Regions from separate parts of the Streptomyces sp. CA-243310 genome, predicted to be linked through region 2. Evidence: riboswitches for the same ligand, from Rfam matches in the RefSeq annotation. Region 2 holds a riboswitch; each other region holds the start of a gene.
What was found. A riboswitch is a leader RNA that binds a small molecule or an ion and turns the genes downstream of it on or off. The one in region 2 is predicted to bind cyclic di-AMP.

Region 1 (9,411 bases), 560 kb from region 2:
TCACGTACCCGCGGTCGGGGCGCAGGCCCATCTCGTTCATCTGGTAGACGATGCGCCGGTGCACCGGCTTCATGCCGTCACGGGCGTCGGGCAGGGCGCGGGAGTAGATCACCGAGTACGCGTACTCGAGGAAGGAGCCCTGCATTTCGTCGACGACGTCGATGTCGAGGATCTTCTCCTCGAAATCCTCCGGCGGCGGGGTCTTCGTGCTGCGGCGGGCCATCGCTGCGCGGCTCCTTAACCATGAAAGGGGGGTGTACTCGGGGTCTGACGGGGACTGACGGGCTGTGACCGCAAGGCTGGGTCGGCCCTGCGGACAGTGGTGACGCGGACCATTGTGTCCCGAGGCACCGACAACGCCGACTCCGACCCAGGAGTGAACCCGGGAACTTCTCCGGTGGTCGACGCGCTTGCATACAGTGGCAGGTCTGACAGAAATCTCTGCATCGCGATCGAAGGGACCACATGCCCATGGGTCACACGGCCACAGCCCAGGCCGGCTCCGGCGGCCTGACAGCGACCGAGCACCGGCTGGCCAACGGCCTGCGCGTGGTGCTCTCCGAGGATCACCTGACCCCGGTCGCCGCGGTCTGCCTCTGGTACGACGTCGGCTCGCGCCACGAAGTCAAGGGCCGGACCGGTCTGGCTCACCTCTTCGAGCACCTGATGTTCCAGGGGTCCGCGAGCGTACCCGGCAACGGGCACTTCGAGCTCGTCCAGGGCGCCGGCGGTTCGCTGAACGGCACCACCAGTTTCGAGCGCACCAACTACTTCGAGACGATGCCGGCCCACCAGCTGGAGCTCGCCCTCTGGCTGGAGGCGGACCGGATGGGCTCGCTGCTGGCCGCCCTGGACGACGAGTCCATGGAGAACCAGCGCGACGTCGTCAAGAACGAGCGCCGCCAGCGGTACGACAACGTGCCGTACGGCACCGCCTTCGAGCGGCTCACCGCCCTCGCGTACCCCGAAGGGCACCCGTACCACCACACACCGATCGGCTCCATGGCCGACCTGGACGCCGCCTCCCTGGAGGACGCGCGCCACTTCTTCCGCACGTACTACGCGCCCAACAACGCGGTGCTCTCGGTCGTCGGTGACATCGACCCCGAGCAGGCGCTCGCCTGGGTCGAGAAGTACTTCGGCTCCATCCCCTCGCACGACGGCAAGCAGCCGCCGCGCGACGGCTCGCTGCCCGAGGTCATGGGCGCCCAGCTGCGCGAGGAGATCGTCGAGGAGGTCCCGGCCCGCGCGTTGATGGCCGCCTACCGACTGCCGCACGACGGCACCCGGGAGTGCGACGCCGCCGACGTGGCGCTGACCGTCCTCGGCGGCGGCGAGTCCTCGCGGCTGCACAACCGCCTGGTCCGCCGCGACCAGAGCGCCGTGGCCGCAGGATTCGGCATGCTGCGCCTGGCGGGCGCGCCGTCGCTCGGCTGGCTGGACGTGAAGACCTCCAGCGGGGTCGAGGTGCCCGCCATCGAGGCGGCCGTGGACGAGGAACTCGCGCGGTTCGCCGCCGAGGGCCCCACCGCCGAGGAGATGGAGCGCGCCCAGGCCCAGCTGGAACGGGAGTGGCTGGACCGGCTGAGCACGGTCGCCGGCCGCGCCGACGAACTGTGCCGCTTCGCGGTGCTGTTCGGCGACCCGCAGCTCGCCCTGACCGCCGTCGGCCGCGTCCTGGACGTCACCGCCGAGGAGGTGCAGGCCGTGGCCGCCGCCCGACTGCGCCCGGACAACCGCGCGGTGCTCGTGTACGAGCCCCTGGCGGCCGACGAGTCCGACGAGAACGACGAGAACGAAGGGGCGGAGCAGTGAGCGACACCGCAGCCGTCACGATGACCTTCCACCCGCGGCCGGAGGCCGGCGAGGCCAGGCCTTGGGCCTTCCCGGCCCCCGAGCGCGGTGCGCTCGCCAACGGGCTGACCCTGCTGCGCTGCCACCGTCCGGGGCAGCAGGTCGTCGCCGTCGAGATCAACCTCGCCGCGCCGCTCGACGCGGAGCCCGAGGGGCTGGACGGGGTGGCCACCATCATGGCCCGCGCCCTGTCCGAGGGCACCGACAAGCACTCCGCCGAGGAGTTCGCGGCCGAGCTGGAGCGCTGCGGGGCGACCCTCGACGCGCACGCCGACCACCCGGGCCTGCGGGTCTCGCTGGAGGTTCCCGCCTCCCGCCTGGCGAAGGCGCTCGGCCTGCTCGCCGAGGCGCTGCGCGCCCCGGCCTTCGCCGACAGCGAGGTCGACCGGCTGGTGCGCAACCGTCTCGACGAGATCCCGCACGAGTCGGCCAACCCGCAGCGCCGCGCCGCCAAGCAGCTCTCCAAGGAGCTGTTCCCGGCCGACCTGCGGATCTCCCGGCCCCGCCAGGGCACCGAGGAGACGGTCGCCCGCATCGACTCCGGTGCCGTACGCGCCTTCTACGAGGCCCACGTGCGCCCCGCGACCGCCACCGCGGTGGTCGTGGGCGACCTGACCGGGATCGACCTGGACGCCATCCTGGCGGACACCCTGGGCGCCTGGACCGGCAATTCCGCCGATCCGCTCCCGGTGCCCCCGGTGACGGCCGACGACACGGGTCGCGTGGTCATCGTGGACCGCCCCGGAGCGGTCCAGACGCAGCTCCTCATCGGCCGGATCGGCGCGGACCGGCACGACCGCGTCTGGGCGGCCCAGGTGCTCGGCACGTACTGCCTCGGCGGTACCCTCACCTCCCGCCTCGACAAGGTGTTGCGCGAGGAGAAGGGGTACACGTACGGCGTGCGCGCCTTCGGGCAGGTGCTGCGTTCCACCGCCGACGGCAAGGGCGCGTCCATGCTGGCCATCAGCGGCTCGGTGGACACCCCGAACACCGGCCCGGCGCTGGACGACCTCTGGACGGTGCTGCGCACCCTCGCGGAGGGCGGTCTGACCGATGCCGAACGGGACGTGGCGGTACAGAACTTGGTGGGGGTGGCGCCGCTGAAGTTCGAGACGGCCGCCTCGGTCGCGGGCACCCTCGCGGACCAGGTGGAGCAGGAGCTGCCGGACGACTACCAGGCCCGGTTGTACGCCCAACTGGCCGCGACGGGAACGGTGGAGGCGACTTCGGCCGTGGTGAACGCCTTCCCGGTGGATCGGCTGGTCACGATCCTCGTGGGCGACGCGTCGCAGATCGCCGAGCCCGTGCGGGCGCTGGGGATCGGCGAAGTGAGCGTCGTCGGCAACTGACCTGAAATCAAAGGGGCTCAGGCGACTTGTCGCCTGAGCCCCTTTTGTCCATTTAGTGGTGAGGTTGCTTGTATGTGGTGTGGCGTAGGTAACAAAAGAGCGCACGTGTTTGGTGATTGCCTGATGATCCGCCTAGCGTCGGCCGTGCTGTTCGTCAGTTGTGCCCGCCGCACCCGCGGCACCGGACAGCAATCGCCGAGTCCCCGTCAGGCGCGAGCCTGGGGAGCCGGGGACCCACATGTGTCCCTGGGGTGAATCGGACCGCCTCGCAAGAGGGGGCCCGTAGGAGACCTTCCTGCTCCGAACCCGTCAGCTAACCCGGTAGGCGAGAAGGAAGGAAAGGATCAACCTCTTCATGGCGTTTGGCAGCAGTCGTGTCGCCGGTAAGCACCGTGGTTCCAGCCGTTTGAGCCGCAAGACCGCCGGTTACGCCGGTATAGCCGCCCTCGCCACCACCGGCGTCGTGGGCACGCTGGCCGGCCCCGCGTTCGCCGCGGGCGAGCCCGCCGCCTCCACGGTGGAGGACACCGGCCTCAACGCCGTCGTCGTCGCCGAGGACCTGCAGGGCGAGATCGAGACCCAGGCCGAGTCCCAGCAGCGCGCCGCCGACATCACCGCCGCGAAGGCCCAGGCCGAGGCCGACGCCAAGCAGCGCGCCGCCGAGTCCAAGCGCCTCGCCGAGGCCAAGGCGAAGGCCGAGCGCGAGGCCGCCGAGCGTGCGGCCCGCGAGGCCGAGCGCAAGCGCCTCAACACCTTCGTCGCTCCCGTCGACGGCTCCTACGTCAGCACGCAGTACCACGCGGGCGGCGGCATGTGGTCCTCCGGCAGCCACACGGGCATCGACTTCCACGCGGCGTCCGGCACCTCGGTCCACGCCGTGGGCGCCGGCACGATCGTCGAGGCCGGCTACGGCGGCGCGTACGGCAACAACGTCGTCATCAAGCACAACGACGGCACGTACACCCAGTACGGGCACATGTCCTCGCTGGACGTCTCCGTCGGCCAGCAGGTCACCCCGGGCCAGCAGATCGGCCTGTCGGGCTCCACGGGCAACTCCAGCGGCCCGCACCTGCACTTCGAGGCCCGCACCGGCTCGCAGTACGGCTCGGACATCGACCCGATCGCGTACCTGCGCTCGCACGACGTCAACGTGTGATCGCTTCGCACCTCTTCGCTGAAGGCCCCGGCTCATCGAGCCGGGGCCTTTCGCGTTGGCGGGAAATGTTTCACATCAGGGGCCGTCCTCGGAAATTATCGTGTGTTGCAATAGAGTCGCGGCACGGTCACGAAATCAAGCGGAGGTCCGGTCTTGCGAATTCCTGCGCACGCGGTATGCACAGCAATCCGCGACGACATCATCTCCGGCGTCTTCGGGCCCGGCGGGCGCCTCACCGAGGAAGTGCTGGCCCGTCGCTACGGAGTTTCCCGCGTCCCGGTCCGCGAGGCCCTGCGCACCCTGGAGTCGGAGGGCTTCGTCACCACCCGCCGACATGCCGGAGCCTGTGTGGCCGAGCCGACCGAGCAGGAGGCCTCGGACCTCCTGGAGCTGCGGATGCTGTTGGAGCCCCTCGCCGCCTCCCGGGCGGCCCGCCGACGCACCGAGGCGCATCTGAAGGTGCTGCGCGGACTGGTCAGGCTGGGCCAGGAACGGGCCAGGAGGGGCCAGGGGGAGGATCTGCGGTCCCTGGGGGGCTGGTTCCACGAGACGCTGTCCCAGGCGTCGGCGAGCCCCGGGCTGATCGCCCTGCTGACGCAGACGCGCCACAAGATCGCCTGGATGTTCTCGGTGGAGGCCCCGACGCGCCCCGTGGACTCCTGGGCCGAGCACGGAGCGATCGTGGACGCGGTGGCGCGCGGCGACGCCGAGCGGGCCCGGTCCCTCACGGCCCTGCACGCCGAGCGCGCGGCCGCGGCGCACCGGCGGCGCGTGAGGACTTCGCAACCTGCCGTAAACATGGCGAGTGGCCCGCATTAACAAGGCCCGTATACAAAGGACGGATATGCGGAGGGTTTCGGCGCCCCGGAATCACCCGCCCGATTCCGGCCGGCCCGATTTCGCCCCGCTCTTTTCGGCGGGCGGATTCCGAGCCGGAATTTCCGGCGTGCGGTAAAGGCCGCCCCGACGTCCCGCGCCGTGTCGCATTCGCGCCGGCGCATTCCCGAAGCCATGCGGCGCATTCCTGAAACGACGAAGCCGCGGCCCCCGACGCACCGGGGCCGCGGCCTCGCCGCGCGTGTGTGACCCGAAGGGTCGGGACCGTCTCGGGTCAGACGGTCTCGGGGAGCTCGTCGAGACCCTCGGCGACAAGCTTCGCGAGGCGGTCCAGCGCGACGTCGGCGCCCTCGGCCTCGGACGCGAGGACGATCTCCTCGCCGCCCTGGGCGCCCAGGCCCAGAACCGCCAGCATGGAAGCGGCGTTGACGGGGTCGCCGCCGGCCTTCGCGATGGTCACCGGGACGCCGGAAGCGGTCGTCGCCCGGACGAAGATCGAGGCGGGACGAGCGTGCAGGCCCTCGGCCCAGCCGACGTTGACGCGGCGCTCTGCCATGGTGATGCCCTTCAGGTGCTAGCGGTTGTCTAGACCAGTCTCTCACGGCACCCGGAATGCTCGAACCGGCCTTCGGCCCGGATCCACCGCCGTTGGACCCTCCCCAGCTTGCACTGATTTGCCCCCCTGTGCCGCACGCGCCGCGCGCGCACCGTTCGGTTGGCCCGCCCCTTAAGGTGTGGCCATGACCACCGAGTCGGACCCCTCGTACCCGGCCCACTGGGAAGCGGACGTCGTGCTGCGCGACGGCGGCACCGCCCGGATCCGGCCCATCACCGCCGAGGACGCGGGCCGCCTGGTCAGCTTCTACGAACAGGTCTCCGACGAGTCGAAGTACTACCGGTTCTTCGCCCCGTACCCCCGCCTGTCCGACCGCGACGTCCACCGCTTCACCCATCACGACCACGTGGACCGCGTCGGCCTCGCGGCGACCATCGGCGGCGAGTTCATCGCCACCGTCCGCTTCGACCGCATCGGCCCCGACGGCCGGCCCGCCTCCGCGCCCGCCGACGAGGCCGAGGTCGCCTTCCTCGTCCAGGACGCGCACCAGGGCCGCGGAGTCGCCTCCGCCCTCCTCGAACACATCGGCGCGGTGGCCCGGGAGCGCGGCATCCGCCGGTTCGCCGCCGAGGTCCTGCCCGCCAACAGCAAGATGATCAAAGTGTTCACGGACGTCGGGTACCAGCAGAAGCGCAGCTTCGAGGACGGCGCCGTCCGTCTCACCCTCGACCTCGAACCCACCGCCGAGTCCCTCGCCGTGCAGCGGGCCCGCGAACAGCGCGCCGAGGCCCGCTCCGTCCAGCGGCTCCTGGCCCCCGGCTCCGTGGCGGTGATCGGAGTCAGCCGCTCCGGCGGAGGCGTGGGCGCCGCGGCGCTGCGCAACCTTCGGGACACCGGCTTCCACGGCCACCTGTACGCGGTCAACGAGGCGGCCTCCGCCGACCTGCTCGACGGCGTACGCGCCTTCCGCACCGTCGCCGACATCGGCGCCCCGGTCGACCTCGCGGTCGTCGCCGTCCCGGCGGACCGGGTCCCGGACGCGGTCCGCGCGTGCGGAGAGCACGGAGTGCAGGGGCTGGTGGTGCTGTCCGCCGGATACGGCGAGAGCGGCCCGGCCGGGCTGCAACGGCAGCGCGAGCTGGTGCGCCAGGTCCGCTCGTACGGGATGCGGCTGATCGGCCCGAACGCGTTCGGGGTCATCAACACCGCTGCGGACGTGGAGCTGAACGCCTCGCTGGCCCCCACCCCGGCGTCCGCGCGCGGCCGGATCGGCCTGTTCACCCAGTCCGGCGCGATCGGCATCGCCCTGCTCTCGGGGCTGCTGCGGCGCGGCGAGGGGTTGTCCTCGTTCGTCTCGGCCGGCAACAGGGCCGACGTCTCCGGCAACGACATCCTCCAGTACTGGTACGACGACGACTCCACCGACGTGGCCCTGATGTACCTGGAGACCCTGGGCAACCCCCGCAAGTTCACCCGCCTCGCCCGACGCACGGCCGCCGTCAAGCCCGTGGTCGTGGCCCGGGGCGGCCGGCACACCCCGGCCGGACACGTGGTCCCCGGCACCCGGCTGCCCGAGTCCACCGTCTCCGAACTGCTCAGGCAGGCGGGCGTCATCCGGGTCGACACGGTCACGGAACTGGTCGACGTCGGGCTGCTGCTGGCCGGTCAGCCGCTGCCCGCCGGCCCGAGGGTGGCGATCCTCGGGAACTCCGAATCGCTGGGCGTGCTCACCTACGACGCCTGCCTGACCCGGGGGCTGCGGCCCCTGCCACCACTGGACCTGACCACCGCCGCCACGCCGCAGGACTTCCGTACCGCCCTCGCCGACGCCCTGGCCTCGCCGGACTGCGACGCGGTCGTCGTGACGGCGATCCCCTGGGTGGGGGAGAACGCGCCGGCCGACGACCTGGCGAGCGCCCTGCGCGACGCCGTCGCCGAGCACCCGGGCAAGCCGGTCGCGGTGGTGCACGTGGAGCTGGGCGCGCTGGCCGAGGCCCTCTCGACGGCCGCCGGAACCGTCGCGCCCCGCCCCGCGAACGCGATCACGCCGACCGCCCCGGCGGCCACCACCCCCCCGTCCCCGACAGCCCCGGCCCCGACCAGCCCGGTCGCGGGCATCCCCCTCACGCCGCCCCCGCCGCCGGGCGCCCCGCGGCAGGCCGACACCCCTGCGACGGCCCACCCCGCCACTCGACCCGGCACCGCCGGCGAAGGGCGGATCCCGGCCTACCCCGCCGCCGAGCGGGCCGTCCGCGCCGTCGCCGAAGCCGTGCGATACGCGCAGTGGCGGCGGTCCCTCGCCGACGCCGGCCAGGTGCCCGAGTACGAGGACATCGACGAGGCCGGAGCCGCCACGCAGCTCGCCGCCCTGCTCGCCGGCCCCGCGGACTCCGCGATCACCCTCGACGAGGCGGACGCGATCACGCTCCTCGCCCGGTACGGGATCCGGGTGCTGCCCACCCTGCCCGCGCCCGACGCCGGCGCCGCCGTACGGGCCGCCCGCACGCTCGGCTACCCGGTGGCCCTGAAGACCACCGCCCCGCACCTGCGCCACCGCGCCGATCTGGGAGGCGTACGCCTGGCCCTGACGGCCGAGGCGGAGCTGCGGCGCGCCTACGACGAACTCACCGAGGCCCTCGGCAAGCCGGCCGAGCTGCTCCCGGTCGTCCAGGCGATGGTGCCCCGCGGCGTCGACACCGTCGTGCGCAGCGTCATCGACCCCACCGCGGGCGCCGTCCTCTCCTTCGGTCTCGCCGGTGTCCCCTCCGAACTGCTCGGTGACACCGCCCACCGGCTCGTCCCGGCCACCGACCGGGACGCCGCCGCCCTGCTCCGGTCCATCCGCGCCGCGCCCCTCCTCTTCGGCTGGCGCGGCAGCGACCCCGTGGACACGCCCGCCCTGGAGGAGCTGCTGCTGCGCCTGTCCCGACTGGTCCACGACCACCCCGAGGTGATCGGGGTGTCCCTGGAACCCGTCGTCGTCGCCACCGAGGGACTCTCCGTGCTGAGCGCCACCGTCCGCGTGGCCCGCCCGCCCGTCCGCACCGACCTCGGACCGCGCACCCTCCCCAGCTACTAGGACCGGTCCGGCGCGGTCCGGCCGCCCCGGACGGGCCTTAGGATGGACCTCATGGCGAAATCCGGTACGACGACCCAGGGGCTGCGCGCGGCGATCGAGCGCAGCGGCTACTACCCGACCCTCGTGGCCGAGGCCGTGGAGGCCGCGGTGGGCGGCGAGCCGATCTCGTCGTACCTGGTCCACCAGGAGACGACCTTCGACTCCAACGAGGTGCGCCGGCACGTCACGGTCCTGGTCCTCACCGGCAACCGCTTCATCGTGAGCCACACCGACGAGCAGGCCGCCGACGCCGGGTCGCCGTCCCCGTACGCGACGACCTCCACCGAGTCGGTCAAGCTCGGCAGCATCTCCTCGGTGGTGCTCAGCCGCGTCGTCGCCAACCCCGAGTCGTACACCGCCGGCACCCTGCCGCGCGAGGTCGTGCTGACCATCGGCTGGGGCGCGGTCTCGCGCATCGACCTGGAGCCCGCCGCCTGCGGCGACCCGAACTGCGACTCCGACCACGGCTACACCGGCAACTCCACCGCCGACGACCTCAGCCTGCGGGTCAGCGAGGCCGGCGACGGCCCGGAGACGGTCC
Region 2 (9,411 bases):
GGAGGGAGGGTGGTTCGGCCGCTGGGGCACCAACTACGTGTACGGCACCGGATCGGTGGTACCCGCCCTGACGGCCGCCGGGATGCCCCTCTCGCACCCCGCGATCAGGCGGGCGGCGGGCTGGCTGGAGACCGTACAGAACGAGGACGGCGGCTGGGGCGAGGACCAGCGGTCCTACCACGACCCGTCATGGGCCGGGAAGGGCGCCTCCACTCCCTCCCAGACCGCCTGGGCGCTCATGGCGCTGCTGTCGGCCGGCGAACGCGACGGCGCGGCCGTGGAGCGGGGCATCGCCTACCTGGTCCGGACTCAGGAGGAGGACGGCTCCTGGGACGAGCCGTACTTCACCGGCACCGGCTTCCCCTGGGACTTCTCCATCAACTACCACCTGTACCGGCAGGTCTTCCCGCTCACCGCCCTCGGACGCTACCTGTACGGCGAACCCTTCGGCCCCGACGGTTGGTCGGGCCGATCGACCGGGGCCCTCGCGCGGGAGGCCCGATGACCGCGGCCCGGTCGCCCCGGGCCGATCCCGCGCTGCTGATCGCCTGCGCCCTGCGCATCGAACGCCTGGCCCTGCGCGGCGGCGGCGACCGCGGCTCGGCCCCCCCGCACACCGTCCTGCGGACCGGCATGGGCCCGCGCGCCGCCGACGCCGCCGTCGGCCGGGCGCTCACCACCCCGGGGATGGAGCGGGCCGCCGTGCTCGCCACCGGCTTCTGCGCCGGCCTGGTACCCGGCATGAACCCGGGCGACCTCGTCGTCGCCGAGGAGACCCGGGACCCCCGCGGCACCGTCGCCTGCGACGGCACCGCCCTGCTCGCCGAGGCACTGGCCCGGGCCGTACCCGGCCGGACCGTGCACCTCGGCGCGTTGACCGGATCCGACCACGTGGTCCGCGGCCAGGAGCGCGCGCACCTGCGCGCCACCGGCGCCGTCGCGGTCGACATGGAATCCGCGGCCACGCTGTGGACCGCCGTCGGCGGACCCGCCGCGGAACCCGGCGCGAACCGCCCGGTTGCGGCCGTCCGGGTGATCGTGGACGCTCCGGAGCACGAGCTCGTCCGTATCGGCACGGTGCGCGGAGGAATATCGGCTTTCCGTGTGTTGCGCGCCGTACTGCCCGCGTTTCATGACTGGCACCGTTCTTTGCCGCTCCCCAGGAGGTGAGCCAGATGGCCATGCCGTTGCGACAGTCCATCAGGGTCGGGACCTATCTTCTCGAACAGAAGCTCCGCAAGGTCGAGAAGTTCCCTTTGATCGTCGAACTGGAGCCGCTCTACGCCTGCAACCTGGCCTGCGAGGGGTGCGGGAAGATCCAGCACCCGGCCGGCGTCCTCAAGCAGCGCATGCCGGTCGCCCAGGCGGTGGGCGCCGTCCTGGAGTCCGGGGCGCCCATGGTCTCCATCGCCGGTGGCGAGCCCTTGATGCACCCGCAGATCGACGAGATCGTCCGTCAATTGGTGGCCAAGAGGAAGTACGTCTTCCTCTGCACCAACGCGATGCTCCTCCGCAAGAAGATCGAGAAGTTCACCCCGTCCCCCTATTTCGCGTTCGCCGTGCACATCGACGGCCTGCGCGAACGGCACGACGAGTCGGTGGCCAAGGAAGGCGTCTTCGACGAGGCCGTGGCGGCCATCAAGGAGGCGAAGAAGCGTGGATTCCGGGTCACCACGAACTCCACGTTCTTCAACACCGACACCCCCCAGACCATCATCGAGGTGTTGAACTACCTCAATGACGACCTGGAGGTGGACGAGATGATGATCTCGCCCGCCTACGCGTACGAAAAGGCGCCCGACCAGGAACACTTCCTCGGAGTGGAACAGACCCGCGAACTCTTCAGGAAGGCCTTCGCGGGCGGCAATCGGCGTCGCTGGCGACTCAACCACTCACCGCTCTTCCTGGACTTCCTGGAAGGCAAGGCCGATTTCCCCTGCACCGCGTGGGCCATTCCGAATTACTCGCTCTTCGGTTGGCAGCGCCCCTGCTACCTGATGAGCGACGGATACGTCCCCACGTACCGGGAGCTGATCGAGGACACCGACTGGAGCAAGTACGGCCGGGGCAAGGACCCGCGCTGCGCCAACTGCATGGCGCACTGCGGCTACGAACCCACCGCCGTCCTCGCCACCATGGGCTCCCTCAAGGAGTCCCTGCGCGCGGCCCGGGAGACCATCGGCGGCAACCGGGGCACGTCGGCATGAGCGCCGGCCACGTGGGGGAGGGCGGCCGGGGCAAGGGCTTCGACCTCGGCGCCCTGCTGGCCGAACGCGGGGGAGAGCGGTACGAGCTGCACAGCCGCCACCTCAACCACCAGTTGCCCCGGATGCTGCGCACCATCGGCTTCGACAAGGTCTACGAGCGGGCCGAGGGAGCCCACTTCTTCGACGCCGAGGGCAACGACTACCTGGACATGCTCGCCGGCTTCGGGGTGATGGGACTGGGCCGCCACCACCCCGTGGTCCGGCGGGCCCTGCACGACGTCCTGGACGCGCAGCTCGCCGACCTCACCCGCTTCGACTGCCAGCCGCTGCCCGGACTGCTCGCGGAGAAACTGCTGTCGTACAGTCCGCACCTGGACCGGGTCTTCTTCGGCAACAGCGGCACCGAGGCGGTGGAGACGGCCCTGAAGTTCGCCCGGTACGCCACCGGGCGTCCCAGGGTCCTCTACTGCGACCACGCCTTCCACGGCCTCACCACCGGGTCGCTCTCGGTCAACGGGGAGGACGGCTTCCGGGACGGCTTCGCCCCGCTGCTGCCCGACACGAAGATCGCGCTGGGAGACCTGGGAGCCCTGGAGCGCGAGTTGCGGCGCGGCGACGTGGCCGCGCTCGTCGTCGAACCGATCCAGGGCAAGGGCGTGCTGGCCGCCCCGCCCGGGTTCCTGCTCGCCGCGCAGGAACTGCTGCACCGGCACAAGGCGCTGCTGATCGCGGACGAGGTGCAGACCGGCCTCGGACGTACCGGTGACTTCTACGCCTATCAGCACGAACCCGGCGTGGAACCGGACCTGGTGTGCGTCGCCAAGGCCCTCTCCGGGGGGTACGTGCCCGTGGGCGCCACCCTCGGCAAGGACTGGATCTTCAAGAAGGTCTACTCCTCGATGGACCGGGTCCTGGTGCACTCCGCCAGCTTCGGATCCAACGCACAGGCGATGGCGGCCGGACTGGCGGTGCTCTCGGTCATGGACGACGAGGCGCTGGTGGCCCGTGCGCGATCGACGGGCGACCTGCTGCGCGGGCGGCTCGCCGCGCTCGTGGACGAGTACGAGCTGCTGCACGAGGTGCGCGGTCGCGGCCTGATGATCGGCATCGAGTTCGGCCGACCGTCCTCGCTGGGGCTGCGCAGCCGCTGGACGATGCTCCAGGCGGCCCGCAAGGGGCTCTTCGCGCAGATGGTCGTGGTACCGCTGCTCCAGAAGCACCGGATCCTCACCCAGGTCTCCGGGGATCACCTGGAGGTCATCAAGCTCATTCCGCCGCTGATCGTGGACGAGCGGGACGTCGACCGGTTCGTCGGCGCCTTCCGCGAGGTCATGGACGAGGCGCACGGCGGGGGCGGGCTGATGTGGGAGTTCGGTCGGACGCTGGTGAAGCAGGCCGTCGGCAACCGCTGAAGGCCTGCTTCCACCCGGCGGTGTCCACCGTCGACGGAATCAGACCGCTTCCTCGAGGAGCCGGTCCCGCAGCCGGTCGAGGGTCTCGGGCGTCAGCCCGAGACCCTCCGTCAGGTAGCCGTCCACCCCGCCCCAGGTCTCGTCGACGACCTCGAACGCGGCGCCCAGGTACTCGGCGCGGGCGTCGAAGAGCGGGGCGAGCAGGGCCATGACCTCGGGCGAGCGGGCCTCGGGGGCGTCGCTGCCGCGGCGGACCCGGTAGCGGTTGTGCGGGGCGTTCGACTCCAGGTAGTCCGCCACGATCACCTCGCGTTCCACCCCGAGCGCGAGCAGGGTGACGGCGATCGACAGGCCGGCCCGGTCCTTGCCCGCCGCGCAGTGCATCAGGGCGGGGAGGCTCTCCTCGGCGAGGGAGCGGACGACCCGACCGTGTTCGACGGTCCGGTTCCGGATGATGCCGCGGTAGGAGTTCTCCATCCGGGCGGAGGCCTTTCCGTCACCCAGTACGGCACGCAGCCGGTCGAGGTCGCCGTCGCGGACCATCGTCCAGAACTCCCGACCGTCGGCGGGATCCGAGAGGGGGATGTTCACGTTCCGGACGCCGGGCAGTTCCACGTCCTGCCCTTCCAGCGCGTGATCGGCGTCGTTGCGGAAGTCGAAGACCGTGTGCAGCCCGAGCGATACGAGGAACTGTGCGTCGGTTTCGGTGGCATGTGCGAGATGTCCGCTTCGGAAGAGTCGTCCTGTCCTGACCCTCCGTCCGTCGGCGGTCGTCATCCCGCCCACGTCACGGAAGTTGCGCACTCCGGACAGTTCGGGCGCCGTGGACGGGGTTCGGGGTATCTGCCGGGTCAAGAGGGTTCCTCCGCGTCGTCGTGAGGTGTCCGAATTACACTACTTGGGAACAACTTGCCATCAGCGGAGGCGAGATCGCGCCAGGCTCCGTGAGCCAGATCATACGGTGACCGTGCGTGCCTGATCACGAATCCCGAATTGCCATGTGGCGAGGGTTGTTGATGACTCGGAATGGACAGAGGGTGACGGGAATTCCGTCGTCCCCCCATGTCTGGGATTCCGTCAGGAAATTCATGGCTTGTTGTGCGCGGCAGGACTCGATTACCTTCGCGATCGATCCGGGTGGACCGCCTAATCCTGCCGCCGCCCGGGAACCCCACCCGACTATTCACGCGCGCGGCAGGAGCGGGGGAACCAGGTAAGCCGCCGTTCCGGGCCTCGTCTCCGGGACGGCTAGGGGTGAAGCCGCACCTCGGCCGTCGTCACCGACGCCGATGCGCGGCCGGACATCTCCAGTCCGAACCCGACAGCTCACCTCGCAGGCGTCGGAGAGGAATCCGCCATGCCCGCAAAGGGTAAGCACCGCCGTCCGAAGACCAGTTCCCTGTCCCGCGGGTTCGCCGTCGCGGGAACCGGTGGTGCGGCTCTCGCCCTGCCGCTGATCGGAGCCGCCGGCGCCCACGCGGCCGGCGCTCCCGCGGCGGCCCCCGTCGCCGCGCCCGTGTCGGCCCCGGACGCGGCGCCCGTGTCGGTCCCGCAGTCCCCGGTGTCCGTCCAGGCCACCCAGGCCGCTCCCGTCGCCGCGAAGGCCGCCCCGACCGTCTACACCGTCGTGTCGGGCGACTACCTCTCGAAGATCGCCGCCGACCGCCGGCTCTCCGGCGGCTGGGAGCGGCTGTACGCCGACAACCGGCAGGCCGTCGGTTCCGACCCCTCGATGATCCACCCCGGCCTGAGGCTGACCCTCGGCTCGGCCGCACCCGCCACCGAGTCGGCCCCCGCCCCGGCCCGCCCGTCGCAGTCGCAGTCGCGCTCCGGCAAGGCCGCCACCCCCGCTCCGAAGTCGCCCGAGCGGTCCTCCGGCGCCGCTCAGGCCGGCTCCGACGACGACTCCGCCACCAAGGCCCCCGCCAAGCGGCCCGCGGCCTCCGGCGGTCAGGGCGGTGAAACCTCCGGCGACACCTCCGCGAGCGCCGGTACGGGCACCGGTTTCGTCGCCCCGGTCGGCGGCGGGATCTCCACCCAGTACCGTGCCTCCGGCGCCATGTGGTCCTCCGGTTACCACACCGGCGTCGACTTCATCGCGAGCTCCGGCACCACCGTCAAGGCCGTCGGCGCGGGCACCGTGGTCTCCGCCGGATGGGGCGGCGCGTACGGCAACGAGGTCGTGATCCGGCACGCGGACGGCAAGTACTCGCAGTACGGCCACATGTCCTCGCTGTCCGTCTCGACCGGCCAGAGCGTCACGCCCGGACAGCGGATCGGGCTCTCCGGCTCCACCGGCAACTCCTCCGGCCCGCACCTCCACTTCGAGATCCGCACCGGCCCGTCCTACGGCTCGGACGTCGACCCGCTGGCCTACCTCCGCTCGAAGGGCGTCAGCATCTGACGCACCGCTCGCAGGAGCACGGACACGCGTGAGGCCGGGACCCGAGGAGGGGCCCGGCCTCACGCGATTCTTATTCCGCGTATGCATGGTGGGATAGATCACGGTCCGTCAACCCCTCATTACGTTGGCGTAGGTCGGCCGCGGGGGTGAAGGATGTCGAACTGTGGCAGCGACGAAGACGACACTCAAGACCATCGGCTCGTACGCGGCGATCGGGGACAGCTTCACCGAGGGCGTGGGGGACCCGGGACCCGGGGATTCACATCTCGGCTGGGCGGACCGGCTGGCCGTACTCCTGGCCGATCGGCGCGAAGAACACGATTTCCGGTACGCCAACCTGGCCGTGCGCGGAAAGCTCCTCGACCAGATCGTGGCCGACCAGGTACCCAGGGCCAAGGCCCTCGCGCCGGACCTGGTCACCTTCTGCGCGGGCGGCAACGACATCATCCGGCCGGGCAGCGACCCGGACGCGACGGCGGAGCGGTTCGAGGCGGCCGTGGCCGATCTCGTGGGCTCCGTCGGGCAGGTCATGATCACGACCGGATTCGACACCCGGGGCGTACCGGTCCTGCGGTACATGCGGGGCAAGATCGCCACGTACAACGCACACGTGCGCGCCGTGGCGGACAAGTACGACTGCCCGGTCCTCGACCTGTGGTCCCTGAAGTCCGTACAGGACCGACGGGCCTGGGACGGAGACCGACTGCACCTCTCGCCCGAGGGCCACACCCGCGTCGCGCTGCGCGCCGCGCAGGTGCTCGGCCTGGACGTGCCGACCGACCCGGACCAGCCGTGGCCGCCGGAGCGACCGCGCGGATCGGTGGACGTGACCCGGGACAACATCCAGTGGGCGCGCGAGCACCTGGTCCCCTGGATCGGCCGAAGGCTGCGCGGCGAGTCCTCCGGGGACCACGTCGAGGCCAAGCGCCCCGACCTGCTGCCCCTGTAGGACCCGAGGCGGCAGGACCCGAGCCCGCAGGCCGAGCCCTCGGGGCAGGCGTTCAGGACCCAGGGGGATCCGCCGGCCGGGTCGCGGGACGGCGGGCCCGGGGAGTCGGTCGGTGCCGCGAGGAATCCTTCGGGGCCGGTGTGCGTTGGGATGGTCGTAGACGTACGACCGTCCCGCCCCGATCCACCCTGGAGGCGCCTTGACCGGCTCCCGTCCCCTGCGTCCCCGGCTGCGTGCCCTGCGGCCCGAAGCCTTCGGCGCGGATCCGTCAGGCGCGCGCCTGGAGCGGATCCGCCGCTCGCCGAACTTCGCCGACGGCGTCTTCCAGAACCCGGTCGGCGCCCGGACCAGGCCCTCCGGCTCGATGGCGGAGTTCGCCAAGATCTACTTCCACAAGGAACAGCGGGTCAGGCGCAGCCCCTCGGGCGCCATCCCGGTGTATCCCACGACCCTCGCCGAACTGGCGAAGCCGCCGGTCAGCGGGTTGCGCCTGACCTGGATGGGGCACTCCAGCGTGCTCGCCGAGATCGACGGCCGCAGGGTGCTCTTCGACCCGGTGTGGGGCGAGCGGTGCTCCCCCTTCCCCTTCGCCGGACCCAAGCGGCTGCACCCGGTGCCCGTACCGCTGGCCTCCCTGGGCGAGGTGGACGTGGTCGTGATCTCGCACGACCACTACGACCACCTCGACCTCCCGACGATCAAGGCCCTGGCCGGTCGGGACATCGTCTTCGCCGTCCCGCTGGGCGTCGGTGCCCACCTGGAGCGCTGGGGGGTCCCCGCCGACCGGATCCGCGAACTCGACTGGAACGAGACCACCGAGGTCGCCGGGCTCTCGCTGACGGCCACCCCGGCCCGGCACTTCTGCGGTCGGGGGCTGCGCAACCAGCAGTTCACCCTGTGGGCCTCCTGGGTCGTCGCGGGGGAGCGGCACCGGATCTACCACAGCGGTGACACCGGCTACTTCCCCGGCTTCAAGGAGATCGGCGCGACGTACGGTCCCTTCGACGCCACGATGATCCAGATCGGCGCGTACTCCGAATACTGGAGCGAGATCCACATGACGCCGCAGGAGGGCATGCAGGCCCACCTGGACCTCCAGGGCGGCATCCCGCACGGCACGATGCTGCCCATCCACTGGGGCACGTTCAACCTGGCCCTGCACCCCTGGGACGAACCCGGCGAGGGCACGGTGACCGCCTCCCGGGAGACCGGCTCCGCCATCGCCCTGCCGGTGCCGGGCCAGCCGTTCGAACCGGGCTCCTCCGACGCGCCGGTCGAACCGTGGTGGCGGCCCTTCGTCGCCGCCGAACCCGTCCCCGCCCGTACGGCGACGGCCGCGCCGGCGGCCCCCGTAAGGACCGCGTCGGCCCCGGCCGTCACCGGCCGGGAGGAGTCGGAGGCCGTCGGGTCGTAGCCCCTTCGCGACCCGGGGCCCCGGGTCACGAAGGGGCTCGGGGCCCCGGGGGCGGCTCCGGTCCTCGCCGGGAGCGCGGGCGCGCGCTGGGACGGCGTACGCCCGCACCTGCCCGGCCGTACGCGCTCCCGGCGGATTCGGGCTGTCGTACGAGCGCTCCGTCGCAAGCGGGAAGCACCCCCGCCAAGTTCCCGACTGACGGTCCCGGGCGGGAGAGTGCGGTCTAGCGTGGGTATCCGGTGATCAACGCCGGGCCTCGGTACGTGGGGCCCGGGCCCCACGTACCGAGGACGCCGATGTCCGCACTCCGCGCCGCCCGCCACTCCCCGTCGAGACACGCCGCCACCGGTCCCGGCCGGCAGATACGCCCCCAGATGCTCCGCGCCACCGTCCTGCCCACTCTCGCCGCAGGACTCAGCGGCGCGGCCGCGGTGATCTTCACGCTCCAGCTCGGCGGAGGCGCCGGCGACCGGGACGCACGCCTGTGGCCGGTGCTCGGCGGCTGCGCCCTGCTCGTGCTCGGCGCCCTCGCCGCGGCGCTCCTGGGCGGGCAACGCGCGGCGAAAGCCGTCCGCGACCGGTGCGAGGCCCTGCGCCGCTCCAGCGTGCGCGGCCGGGAGGAACTGCGGACGGCCGCCGAACGGCTGGAACGGGGCGAGGCCGCGGGCCGCCCGGTACGCGGCGGACCGAACGGGCCGCCGCCGCACACCGATCCGGCGGGAGTGGACGAGTTCTGGCTGCTCTCCCAGGAACTCCGGGGCGCCCGGGAACAGGCGCACAAGACCCTCGTCCGGCTGGCCGGCCCGGTCACCCCGTCCGACAGCGACCGCAAGGTCGAGGTCTTCGTCAACCTCGCGCGCCGCCTCCAGTCCCTGGTGCACCGAGAGATCGCCCTCCTCGACGGCCTGGAGGACACCGTCGAGGACCCCGACCTCCTCAAGGAGCTCTTCCACGTCGATCACCTCGCCACCCGGATCCGCCGTCACGCCGAGAACCTCGCCGTGCTCGGCGGCGCCCCCTCCCGG
Region 3 (9,411 bases), on a different contig from region 2:
CGCACTGGCAGGCCACCAAGGCGGTCGAGAAGCGGCGCGCGTCGGTCACGGACGGGGTCCCGGTCGCCCAGCCCGGCCTCGCTCTCGCGGCCAAGCTCGCCGGCCGGGCCCGGGCCGGCGGGATCGCGGTGGAACCGCCCCGGGGCGAGGGCGTCGGCTACGAGTTGCTGGAACTGGCGGCGCGCGCCGAGGCGGCGGGCGTCGACCCCGAGACCGCGCTGCGCGCTGCGGCCCGCGCCTACCGGGACGCGATCCGGGCGGCGGAGGCCGCCGACGCCTGACCCGTGGCGGGCGCCACGTGGACGACGTCCCCTACAGCGGTGCGCGCCCCGAGGGGTTGTGCCAGTGCGGGTCCGGCGGGCTCAGGAACCACTCCCCGAAGCCCACCGGGCGGGTCCGCGCGGAGCCGCCCGGTGGGATCGCGTCGTGGAAGATCCGGTCGGGTCGGGCGCCGAGTTCCTCCAGGAGGTACGCGGTCTCCTCGATGAACTGCGCCGGCCCGCCGAGGTAGACGTCCTGGTCCCGCCACAGGCCGCGGTGGCCGAGCGCGGTCGCCAGCCGGTCGGTGGCCTGGTTGCGGTGCTGTCCGGGGGCGGGCGTGAGGTAGGTGACGGCGAGCCGGCGGTGGGTGGCGGCGAACGCGTCGATGAACGGCCGGTCGTAGAGGTGCGCGGCGTCCCGGGCGACGACGAAGAGTCGTACGTCCTGGTCGGGAGGGTGCTCCGCGAGGTCCTCCAGCATGGCGCGGATCGGGGCCCAACCGGTGCCGGCGGCGATGAAGGTGACCGGGCGGTCCTCGCGGCGCAGCGTGAGCCGGCCACCGGGCGCGCCCAGTCGGAGCGTCTCCCCGGGCCGCACCTCGCGGACCAGCACGTGGGACAGCCGGCCCTCCTCGATCCGGCTGACGTGCAGGTCGACGGTGCCGTCGGGGCGGGGCGCGTTGGCCAGGGAGTACGTGCGCCAGGTGGTCGGGACGCGGGCGCTGCTCACGCTCACGTACTGACCGGGGAGATAGGGGAGGGGAAGGTCGGGGCGCAGGGTCAGTACGGCGACGTCCTGCCCGTACTGGAGGTGGCGGACGATCTCGGCGTCCCACCAGGGCGGGTCGGTGCTCTCGACGGCGCCGGCCGTCATCGCGTCGGCGATCACCTGGTAGGCCTCGGCCCAGGCCTTCTCCACCTCGGGCGTCCAGGTCTGGCCGGAGGTCTCGGCGAGCGCGGCGAGCAGGCTGGTGCCGACGGCCGCGTAGTGCTCGGGCCCGACGCGGAACTTGCGGTGGTCGCGGCCGAGGTCGCGGAGGTAGGGGACGAGGGTCTCGTTCTCCAGGTGGGTGACCACGTGGGTGAGGGCGGCGAAGAGCCGGTCCCGCTGGCGTTCCATGTCCGCCGGGGAGGAGGGGAAGAGCGGGCGGACCTCGGGGTGGTGCCAGAAGAGGTGCGAGTAGAAGTACTTGACGGCGTGCTCGGCCCGTCTCTCCACCACCGCGAAACTGCTCTTCAAGATCCTCACGTCCACAACAGCGAAAGTAGGAACGCCGGAGCGGGCGGGGTCAAGCCTTGGCGGATCTGCGGACAGCCGCGACGAAGCACCCATATGGGATGGTGTGCGGAGGCCGGGATACGGTCAGCGGGTGCATGAGCCGACCCCCGCGGAACCCGCCGACGAGACCTCCTCCCCCCAGGGCCCCACCCTGTTCGACTGGGAGTTCGCCACCGACCCGTACCCGGCGTACGCCTGGCTGCGCGAGCACTCCCCGGTGCACCGCACCAAGCTCCCGAGCGGCGTGGAGGCCTGGCTGGTGACCCGGTACGCGGACGCCCGCCAGGCCCTCGCGGACCAGCGCCTCAGCAAGAACCCGGCGCACCACGCGGAGCCGGCGCACGCCAAGGGCAAGACCGGCATCCCGGGGGAGCGCAAGGCGGAGCTGATGACGCACCTGCTGAACATCGACCCGCCGGACCACACCCGGCTGCGGCGGCTGGTGTCGAAGGCGTTCACCCCGCGCCGGGTCGCGGAGTTCGCCCCGCGCGTCCAGGAGCTCACCGACCACCTCATCGACGGGTTCGCCGCGAAGGGGGAGGCGGACCTCATCCACGAGTTCGCCTTCCCGCTCCCCATCTACGCCATCTGCGAGATGCTCGGCGTACCGCGCGAGGACCAGGACGACTTCCGGGACTGGGCCGGGATGATGATCCGGCACGGCGGCGGACCGCGCGGCGGGGTGGCCCGTTCCGTGAAGCGGATGCGGACCTACCTCGGGGAACTCATCCACCGCAAACGGGATGATCTGGGCAACGACCTGATCTCGGACCTGATCCGGGCCGGCGATCACGGCGACCACCTGACGGAGGCCGAGGCCACCGCGATGGCCTTCATCCTGCTCTTCGCCGGCTTCGAGACGACCGTGAACCTCATCGGGAACGGCGTCCACTCCCTCTTCATGAACCCGGAGCAGCGCGAGCGCCTCCAGACGTCCTTGGCCGCCGGCGAGAGCGGGCTGCTGGAAACCGGTGTCGAGGAGCTGTTGCGGTACGACGGGCCCGTGGAACTGGCGACCTGGCGGTTCGCCACCGAACCGCTGACCCTCGGCGGGCGGGACATCGCGGCCGGCGATCCGGTGCTGGTGGTCCTCGCGGCTGCGGACCGGGACCCCGCAAGGTTCGCAGAACCGGACACTCTGGACCTGTCCCGGAGTGACAATCAGCACCTCGGATACGGGCACGGCATCCACTACTGCCTCGGTGCGCCGCTCGCGCGCCTCGAAGGGCAGACGGCGCTCAAGAGTTTGCTGATGCGTCTGCCGGATCTGGAACTCGCCGTTCCACCTGCGGACCTGCGCTGGCGGGGCGGACTCATCATGCGTGGCCTGCGCACACTTCCGGTCCGCTTCACACCCCGAAACGACTGAGGCGCGACCGGAGCCGGCCTGACCGCGAGTCAGTTTCCGACCAAACTTGTTACTTGTATGCCAAGGCCGCTAGGTTCTGCCGTTACCCCGCCGTTATGCGAAAGGTACAGCCTCATGCGTTCCGGGAACGGCCGCCACAGACGCCCCAAGCAAATACCCGCACTCGTCGTCACCGCCGGAGTCGCCGGTTCCGCGCTGGCCCTGCCGCTGCTCGCGGCAACCAACGCGAGCGCCGCCGACGCCGGCACGTGGGACACGGTCGCCGAGTGCGAGAGCGGCGGTTCCTGGAGCGCCAACTACGGCAGCGGCGCCTACGGGGGGCTCCAGTTCACCCAGGAGCAGTGGAACGAGGCCGGCGGACTCGACTACGCGACGCGCCCCGACCTCGCCAGCCGCGCCCAGCAGATCGCCATCGCCGAGAAGGTGCTGGCCTCGCAGGGCCCCCAGGCGTGGCCGCTGTGCGCGTCCTCGGCCGGCCTGACGCGACAGGGGCCGTCGGCCGCGGTGGACCCCGGCCGGGTCGAGACACCCGCGCCGGTCGCGCCCACCCCCTCCCGCCCCGACTCCGCGGTGCCGAAGAGCGGTTCCACGCCGGCCACCGACTTCGGGGTGCCGACGCCCAGCGCGCCCACCCCGAGCCTGCCCACCCCGTCCGGCGCGCCCTCGTTCACGCTGCCCGACGTACCGCAGGGGCCCAACGCCGGACTGCCCGTCATGCCGGACCCGGACCCGACCCTTCCCACCGGCCCGGGCAACCAGCCGCCCGTCACCCCGACCGCCCCGGGCGGCACGACCACCCCGGTGGTCCCCTCGGACCCCGCCAGGGACCCGAACCCGGCCGACCCGTCCACCACGCCCTCGGCCCCGACCGGCACCCCGACGGGCACCCCGACCGACTCCGCGGCGGACGGCGGCGGCAAGCACCGCGGCCCGGCGGCGAACGAGGGCCCCGGAGCCGTTCCCAACACCGCGCCGGAGCCCGTCTACACGGTGAAGGCGGGCGACAGCCTGACCGCCATCGCGGACGCCAAGGGACTCAAGGGCGGTTGGACCAAGCTCTACGAGGCCAACGAGCAGGTCATCGGAGGGGACGCGGACCTCATCAAGCCCGGTCAGAACCTGGATCTAACCAAGTAATAGGGGCAGTTCGGGCACCCATTAAGATCCGAATGTCCGGTATCGGCAAGTGAGACATGCATCTCTTCCGCCCAACTGGCGTGTCCCGTATCGAAGCTGCTGCAAACCCCGCCCTCACCTGCGCAAACGTCCCTAAGCGGAACGCAAGTAGGGCCCTTTCCCCCCGATGTTGCTCGTTGAACATCGGGGGGAGACCTGTCTACCTTCTGAGTCGCTCGTCACCGCGAGCCTCTTCGACCGCATCGCCGAATCCTGCCGGCGGACGGAGAGAACAGTCGTCGCGCAAGCGCCGAAGGCAGGAGCGGGGGAACCAAGGTAGGCGCCGGAACGGGCCGTCGAGAGACGGCCGCGGACCGGCTGGGGGTTAAGACGCGCGCCAGTCGTGCGGCCGGGCAACTCACTCGCCCGAACCCGACAGCTCACCTCGTAGGCGTCGGTGAGGAGAAACTCCATGCTGCTTTCCGGCAAGGGCAAGCACCGTCGCGCCTCCAAGGCCGCCCGCATCGTCACGCTCGCCGGTGTCGCCGGTGTCGCCGTCGCGGCGCCGCTGATGGCCGCGGGCTCCGCGTCCGCCGCCACCACCTCCGAGTGGGACAAGGTCGCCTCCTGCGAGTCCGGTGGCAACTGGTCCATCAACACGGGCAACGGCTACTACGGCGGCCTGCAGTTCTCGTCCGGCACCTGGGCCGCCTACGGCGGCAAGGCCTACGCCTCGCAGGCCAACCAGGCCTCCAAGTCGCAGCAGATAGCCGTCGCCGAGAAGGTTCTCAAGGGTCAGGGCAAGGGTGCCTGGCCGTCCTGTGGCGTGGGCCTGTCCAACGCCTCGTACGACGGTGGCGGCTCGGCCGAGACCCCCAAGCCGAAGAAGCAGCAGGCCGCTCCCAAGAAGCAGCAGGCCGCGCCGAAGGCGGAGACCAAGCGCTCCGAGGGCTCCACCACCACGCGCTCCGAGCGTTCCACGGCCGCCCCGGCGCCGCAGAAGGCCCCGAAGACGACCGCCGCCCCGAAGATCGGCAACGGCTCGTACGAGGTCAAGGCCGGCGACACCCTGGGCACCATCGCCGACGCGAACGGCGTCAAGGGCGGCTGGCAGAAGCTGCACGAGCTGAACAAGGACATCGTCCCGGACGCCGACCTGATCTACCCCGGGCAGAAGCTGAAGCTCAGCTGAACCCCCCGATGACCCCGCGTCAGTCCTGACGCAACCCCTGCCCGGCGCGTACCCCTCCACGCGCCGGGCGGTGGCGTGTCCGGGCCCGGTCGGCACCGATCCGGCGGACGATCAAGAGACGTATGTCCTGGAAGAAGGGTATTCGGGCCCTTTTTCGTCCCAGGACCCGGGCGGTCGGCCGGTCGAGTGGCCGGAGCCGGTTAGGCTCTAGTCGGCAAGGCCATCCCACGGCCTGACCCGCCACCGCACACCCAGCGTCACATCCCAGAAGGAGATGCTCGTGCCGTCCATCGACGTCGTCGTAGCCCGGGAAATCCTGGACTCCCGAGGCAACCCCACGGTCGAGGTCGAGGTTGGCCTCGACGATGGCAGCACCGGTCGTGCTGCAGTTCCGTCCGGCGCCTCCACCGGTGCATTCGAAGCCATCGAGCTGCGTGACGGTGACCCCAACCGTTACTTCGGCAAGGGTGTCGAGAAGGCCGTCCTCGCCGTCATCGAGCAGATCGGCCCGGAGCTCGTCGGCTACGACGCCACCGAGCAGCGCCTGATCGACCAGGCCATGTTCGACCTGGACGCCACCGACAACAAGGGCTCCCTCGGCGCCAACGCCATCCTCGGCGTGTCCCTCGCCGTCGCGCACGCCGCGTCCGAGGCCTCGGACCTGCCGCTCTTCCGCTACCTCGGCGGTCCGAACGCGCACCTGCTGCCCGTCCCGATGATGAACATCCTCAACGGTGGGTCGCACGCCGACTCCAACGTGGACATCCAGGAGTTCATGATCGCCCCGATCGGCGCGGAGTCCTTCTCCGAGGCGCTGCGCTGGGGTGCCGAGGTCTACCACACCCTCAAGAAGGTCCTGCACACCAAGGGCCTCTCCACCGGCCTGGGCGACGAGGGCGGCTTCGCCCCGAACCTGGAGTCGAACCGCGCCGCGCTGGACCTCATCGTCGAGGCCATCAAGCAGGCCGGCTACGTCCCCGGCAAGGACATCGCGCTCGCGCTCGACGTCGCCGCGTCCGAGTTCTACAAGGACGGCAAGTACGAGTTCGAGGGCCAGTCCCGCTCGGCCGCCGAGATGACCGAGTACTACGAGGAGCTCGTCTCCGCGTACCCGATGGTCTCCATCGAGGACCCGCTGTACGAGGACGACTGGGCCGGCTGGAAGACCCTCACCGACAAGCTGGGCTCCAAGGTCCAGATCGTCGGCGACGACCTCTTCGTCACCAACCCCGAGCGCCTGGCCCGCGGCATCGAGGAGGGCTCCGCGAACGCCCTGCTCGTCAAGGTCAACCAGATCGGTTCGCTGACCGAGACCCTCGACGCCGTCGAGATGGCCCAGCGCAACGGCTTCAAGTGCATGATGTCGCACCGCTCCGGCGAGACCGAGGACGTCACCATCGCCGACCTCGCCGTCGCCGTGAACTGCGGCCAGATCAAGACCGGCGCCCCGGCCCGCTCGGACCGCGTCGCCAAGTACAACCAGCTGCTGCGCATCGAGGAGATCCTCGACGACGCCGCGGTGTACGCGGGTCGCTCCGCCTTCCCGCGGTTCCGCTCCGCGAACCAGTAGGAACGGCGGGGGCTCACCACGCCCCGGCCTCCGTACGTCCCCGCACTCGGTCCCGTACCGTGTGCGGGGACGTATTGCGTAGCGCACACAGGGGAGGCGGGACCATGGCCGGGAACCGGGATCGGTTCTCCACCTTCTCGACCGCGACCAGGCTCAAGGCCCTCGGCGAACGGACCGCGGCGCACGTCTACCGCTCCCAGTCACGCCGTCAGGTCCGCCGCAGCCGGCTCACCGGCCGGGCCGCGCTCCTGGTGCTCGTGCTCTGTACCCTGGTCGTCGCCCTCGCGTACCCCATGCGCCAGTACGTGTCCCAGCGCTCCGAGATCGCGCAGCAACAGCGGAACGCCACCGACGCGCGCGAACGGCTGGAGAAGCTCCGCGACGAGAAGGCCCGCTGGCAGGACCCCGCCTACGCGGAACAGCAGGCGCGCAAGCACCTGCACTTCCTGCGCCCGGGGGAGATCGGCTACATCATGAACGACCCCGGCACCGAGGCCAAGGAAGACCGCCGCACCGGGCAGTCCGGCTCCGACCGGCCCTGGTACTCGAACGTCTGGGACGGCGTCGACAAGGCCGACCGCCCCGGCGACTGACCCCGACACGCCACGCCCGCGACACACCCGCACACGAACGAAGAGACTCATCCCAGGCATGCAGACGCCCCCGCCCCAGACCGACCGCACCGAGCCGACCGCCGCGGACATCGAGGCGTTCCAGCAGCAGCTCGGCCGCCCGCCGCGCGGGCTGCGCGCCATCGCGCACCGATGCCCCTGCGGGCAGCCGGATGTCGTCGAGACCGCGCCCCGACTCCCCGACGGCACCCCCTTCCCGACGCTGTTCTACCTGACCTGCCCGCGCGCCGCCGGTGCCATCGGCACGCTGGAGGCCAACGGCGTGATGAAGGAGATGCAGGCCCGGCTCGCCGACGACCCGGAACTGGCCGCCGCCTACCGGGCCGCGCACGAGGACTACATCACCCGCCGCGACGCCATCGAGGTCCTCCAGGGCTTCCCGAGCGCCGGCGGCATGCCGGACCGGGTCAAGTGCCTGCACGTGCTGGTGGGCCACTCGCTGGCCGCCGGCCCCGGCGTGAACCCGTTCGGCGACGAGGCCCTGGCGATGCTGCCCGAGTGGTGGGCCAAGGGCCCCTGCGTCACCCCGTGCGGGGAGAAGAAGGACGCGGACGCGTGAGCGCCACACGGGTCGCGGGCATCGACTGCGGCACGAACTCCATCCGCCTCCTCGTCGCCGACTGCGACCCGGCCACGGGCGAGTTCGTCGAGCTGGACCGCCGGATGACGATCGTCCGGCTGGGCCAGGGCGTGGACAAGACCGGCCGGCTGGCCCCGGAGGCGCTGGAGCGCACCTTCGCCGCGTGCCGCGAGTACGCCGCGGTCATCAAGGAACTGGGCGCCGAGCGGATCCGTTTCGTGGCGACGTCGGCCTCCCGCGACGCCGAGAACCGGGACGACTTCGTCCGGGGCGTCCTGGACATCCTGGGCGTGGAACCCGAGGTGATCACCGGGGAGCAGGAGGCCGAGTTCTCCTTCACCGGCGCCACCAAGGAGCTGACGGGCCGCACCGACATGGAGCGGCCGTTCCTGGTCGTCGACATCGGCGGCGGCTCCACCGAGTTCGTCGTGGGCACCGACCACGTCCGGGCGGCCCGCTCCGTGGACGTCGGCTGCGTCCGGATGACGGAACGCCACCTGGCGGTGGACGGGACCGTCACCGACCCGCCGACCGAGGAGCAGATCGCCGCCATACGGTCCGACATCGAGTCGGCCCTGGACCTGGCCGCCGAGACCGTGCCGCTGACCGAGGCCCGCACCCTGGTCGGCCTGGCCGGCTCGGTGACCACCGTCGCCGCCATCGCGCTGGGGCTGACGGAGTACGACTCGGCCGCCATCCACCACTCCCGGATCCCCTACGCGAAGGTGCGGGAGATCAGCGAGCGGATGCTGACGGCCACGCACGCCGAACGCGCCGCGATCCCGGTCATGCACCCGGGCCGGGTCGACGTGATCGGCGCCGGCGCCCTGGTCCTGCTGGCGATCATGGAGCGGATCGGGGCCGAGGAGGTCGTGGTCTCCGAACACGACATCCTCGACGGCATCGCGATCAAGACCGCGGAAGACGTCGAGGCCGACAAGCAGCGGACCTGACCCGGTGAACCACACGAGGGGGGGCGCTCCGGCCGGCCGGTCGGAGCACCCCCCCTCGTCGTCGGATGCCGCGGTGGACGTCACGGCGGTCGCCGACCTTGACGACGAGGGCGACGAGTTCGCGGCCTCGGCCTCCCGGGCGGGCCCGGTGTCGTACGCGTGGACGAATACTTCGCGCCGGCTCCTGGTCGAGGCCACGAATCACCCCCGAAGAAGGGGCTGTTGATTCCGTTTCCCCTCCCCCCGTTCGGCTGATGGGGGATCATATGGTGAATTGTTGAGGTGGGGGATGACCCGCCGCACCGCGGTCTGTCACGGCCGGGCGCGCGCGGCGGCGCGGCCTTCGGCACGACGTGCCGGTGAGGGGCCCCCACTCCACGTCTTCCATGGGGGTGGACATGCCCGTTGGGGCACTGGCGACGGCCTCCGTCGTCGCCACACAGCTCAACGAACTGGCGGC

Region 1: linked by a shared signal. The riboswitch ahead of ACQEVM_RS09380 (M23 family metallopeptidase) and the one ahead of ACQEVM_RS11745 (M23 family metallopeptidase) in region 2 are both predicted to bind cyclic di-AMP.
Region 3: linked by a shared signal. The riboswitch ahead of ACQEVM_RS31030 (transglycosylase family protein) and the one ahead of ACQEVM_RS11745 (M23 family metallopeptidase) in region 2 are both predicted to bind cyclic di-AMP.

What each region holds. Positions count from the first base shown of each region.
Region 1 covers NZ_JBNJMF010000001.1:2,029,171-2,038,581, forward strand. Annotated here, with positions in the region: gene ACQEVM_RS09365 (DNA gyrase/topoisomerase IV subunit A) at 1-223, opposite strand, end outside; gene ACQEVM_RS09370 (M16 family metallopeptidase) at 472-1,815, shown strand; gene ACQEVM_RS09375 (M16 family metallopeptidase) at 1,836-3,203, shown strand; cyclic di-AMP (ydaO/yuaA leader) riboswitch at 3,387-3,545, shown strand; gene ACQEVM_RS09380 (M23 family metallopeptidase) at 3,559-4,359, shown strand; gene ACQEVM_RS09385 (GntR family transcriptional regulator) at 4,513-5,178, shown strand; gene ACQEVM_RS09390 (HPr family phosphocarrier protein) at 5,471-5,752, opposite strand; gene ACQEVM_RS09395 (GNAT family N-acetyltransferase) at 5,937-8,831, shown strand; gene ACQEVM_RS09400 (DUF5998 family protein) at 8,883-9,411, shown strand, end outside.
Region 2 covers NZ_JBNJMF010000001.1:2,587,432-2,596,842, forward strand. Annotated here, with positions in the region: gene shc (squalene--hopene cyclase) at 1-505, shown strand, start outside; gene ACQEVM_RS11725 (1-hydroxy-2-methyl-2-butenyl 4-diphosphate reductase) at 502-1,170, shown strand; gene hpnH (adenosyl-hopene transferase HpnH) at 1,176-2,207, shown strand; gene ACQEVM_RS11735 (aspartate aminotransferase family protein) at 2,204-3,619, shown strand; gene ACQEVM_RS11740 (tyrosine-protein phosphatase) at 3,659-4,474, opposite strand; cyclic di-AMP (ydaO/yuaA leader) riboswitch at 4,786-4,972, shown strand; gene ACQEVM_RS11745 (M23 family metallopeptidase) at 4,977-6,023, shown strand; gene ACQEVM_RS11750 (SGNH/GDSL hydrolase family protein) at 6,187-6,972, shown strand; gene ACQEVM_RS11755 (MBL fold metallo-hydrolase) at 7,172-8,386, shown strand; gene ACQEVM_RS11760 (ATP-binding protein) at 8,683-9,411, shown strand, end outside.
Region 3 covers NZ_JBNJMF010000002.1:2,984,283-2,993,693, reverse strand. Annotated here, with positions in the region: gene ACQEVM_RS31050 (nucleoside triphosphate pyrophosphohydrolase) at 1-281, shown strand, start outside; gene ACQEVM_RS31045 (globin domain-containing protein) at 313-1,509, opposite strand; gene ACQEVM_RS31040 (cytochrome P450 family protein) at 1,631-2,908, shown strand; gene ACQEVM_RS31035 (transglycosylase family protein) at 3,023-4,045, shown strand; cyclic di-AMP (ydaO/yuaA leader) riboswitch at 4,323-4,493, shown strand; gene ACQEVM_RS31030 (transglycosylase family protein) at 4,497-5,216, shown strand; gene eno (phosphopyruvate hydratase) at 5,491-6,786, shown strand; gene ACQEVM_RS31020 (FtsB family cell division protein) at 6,891-7,379, shown strand; gene ACQEVM_RS31015 (DUF501 domain-containing protein) at 7,438-7,977, shown strand; gene ACQEVM_RS31010 (exopolyphosphatase) at 7,974-8,951, shown strand; gene ACQEVM_RS31005 (methyl-accepting chemotaxis protein) at 9,350-9,411, shown strand, end outside.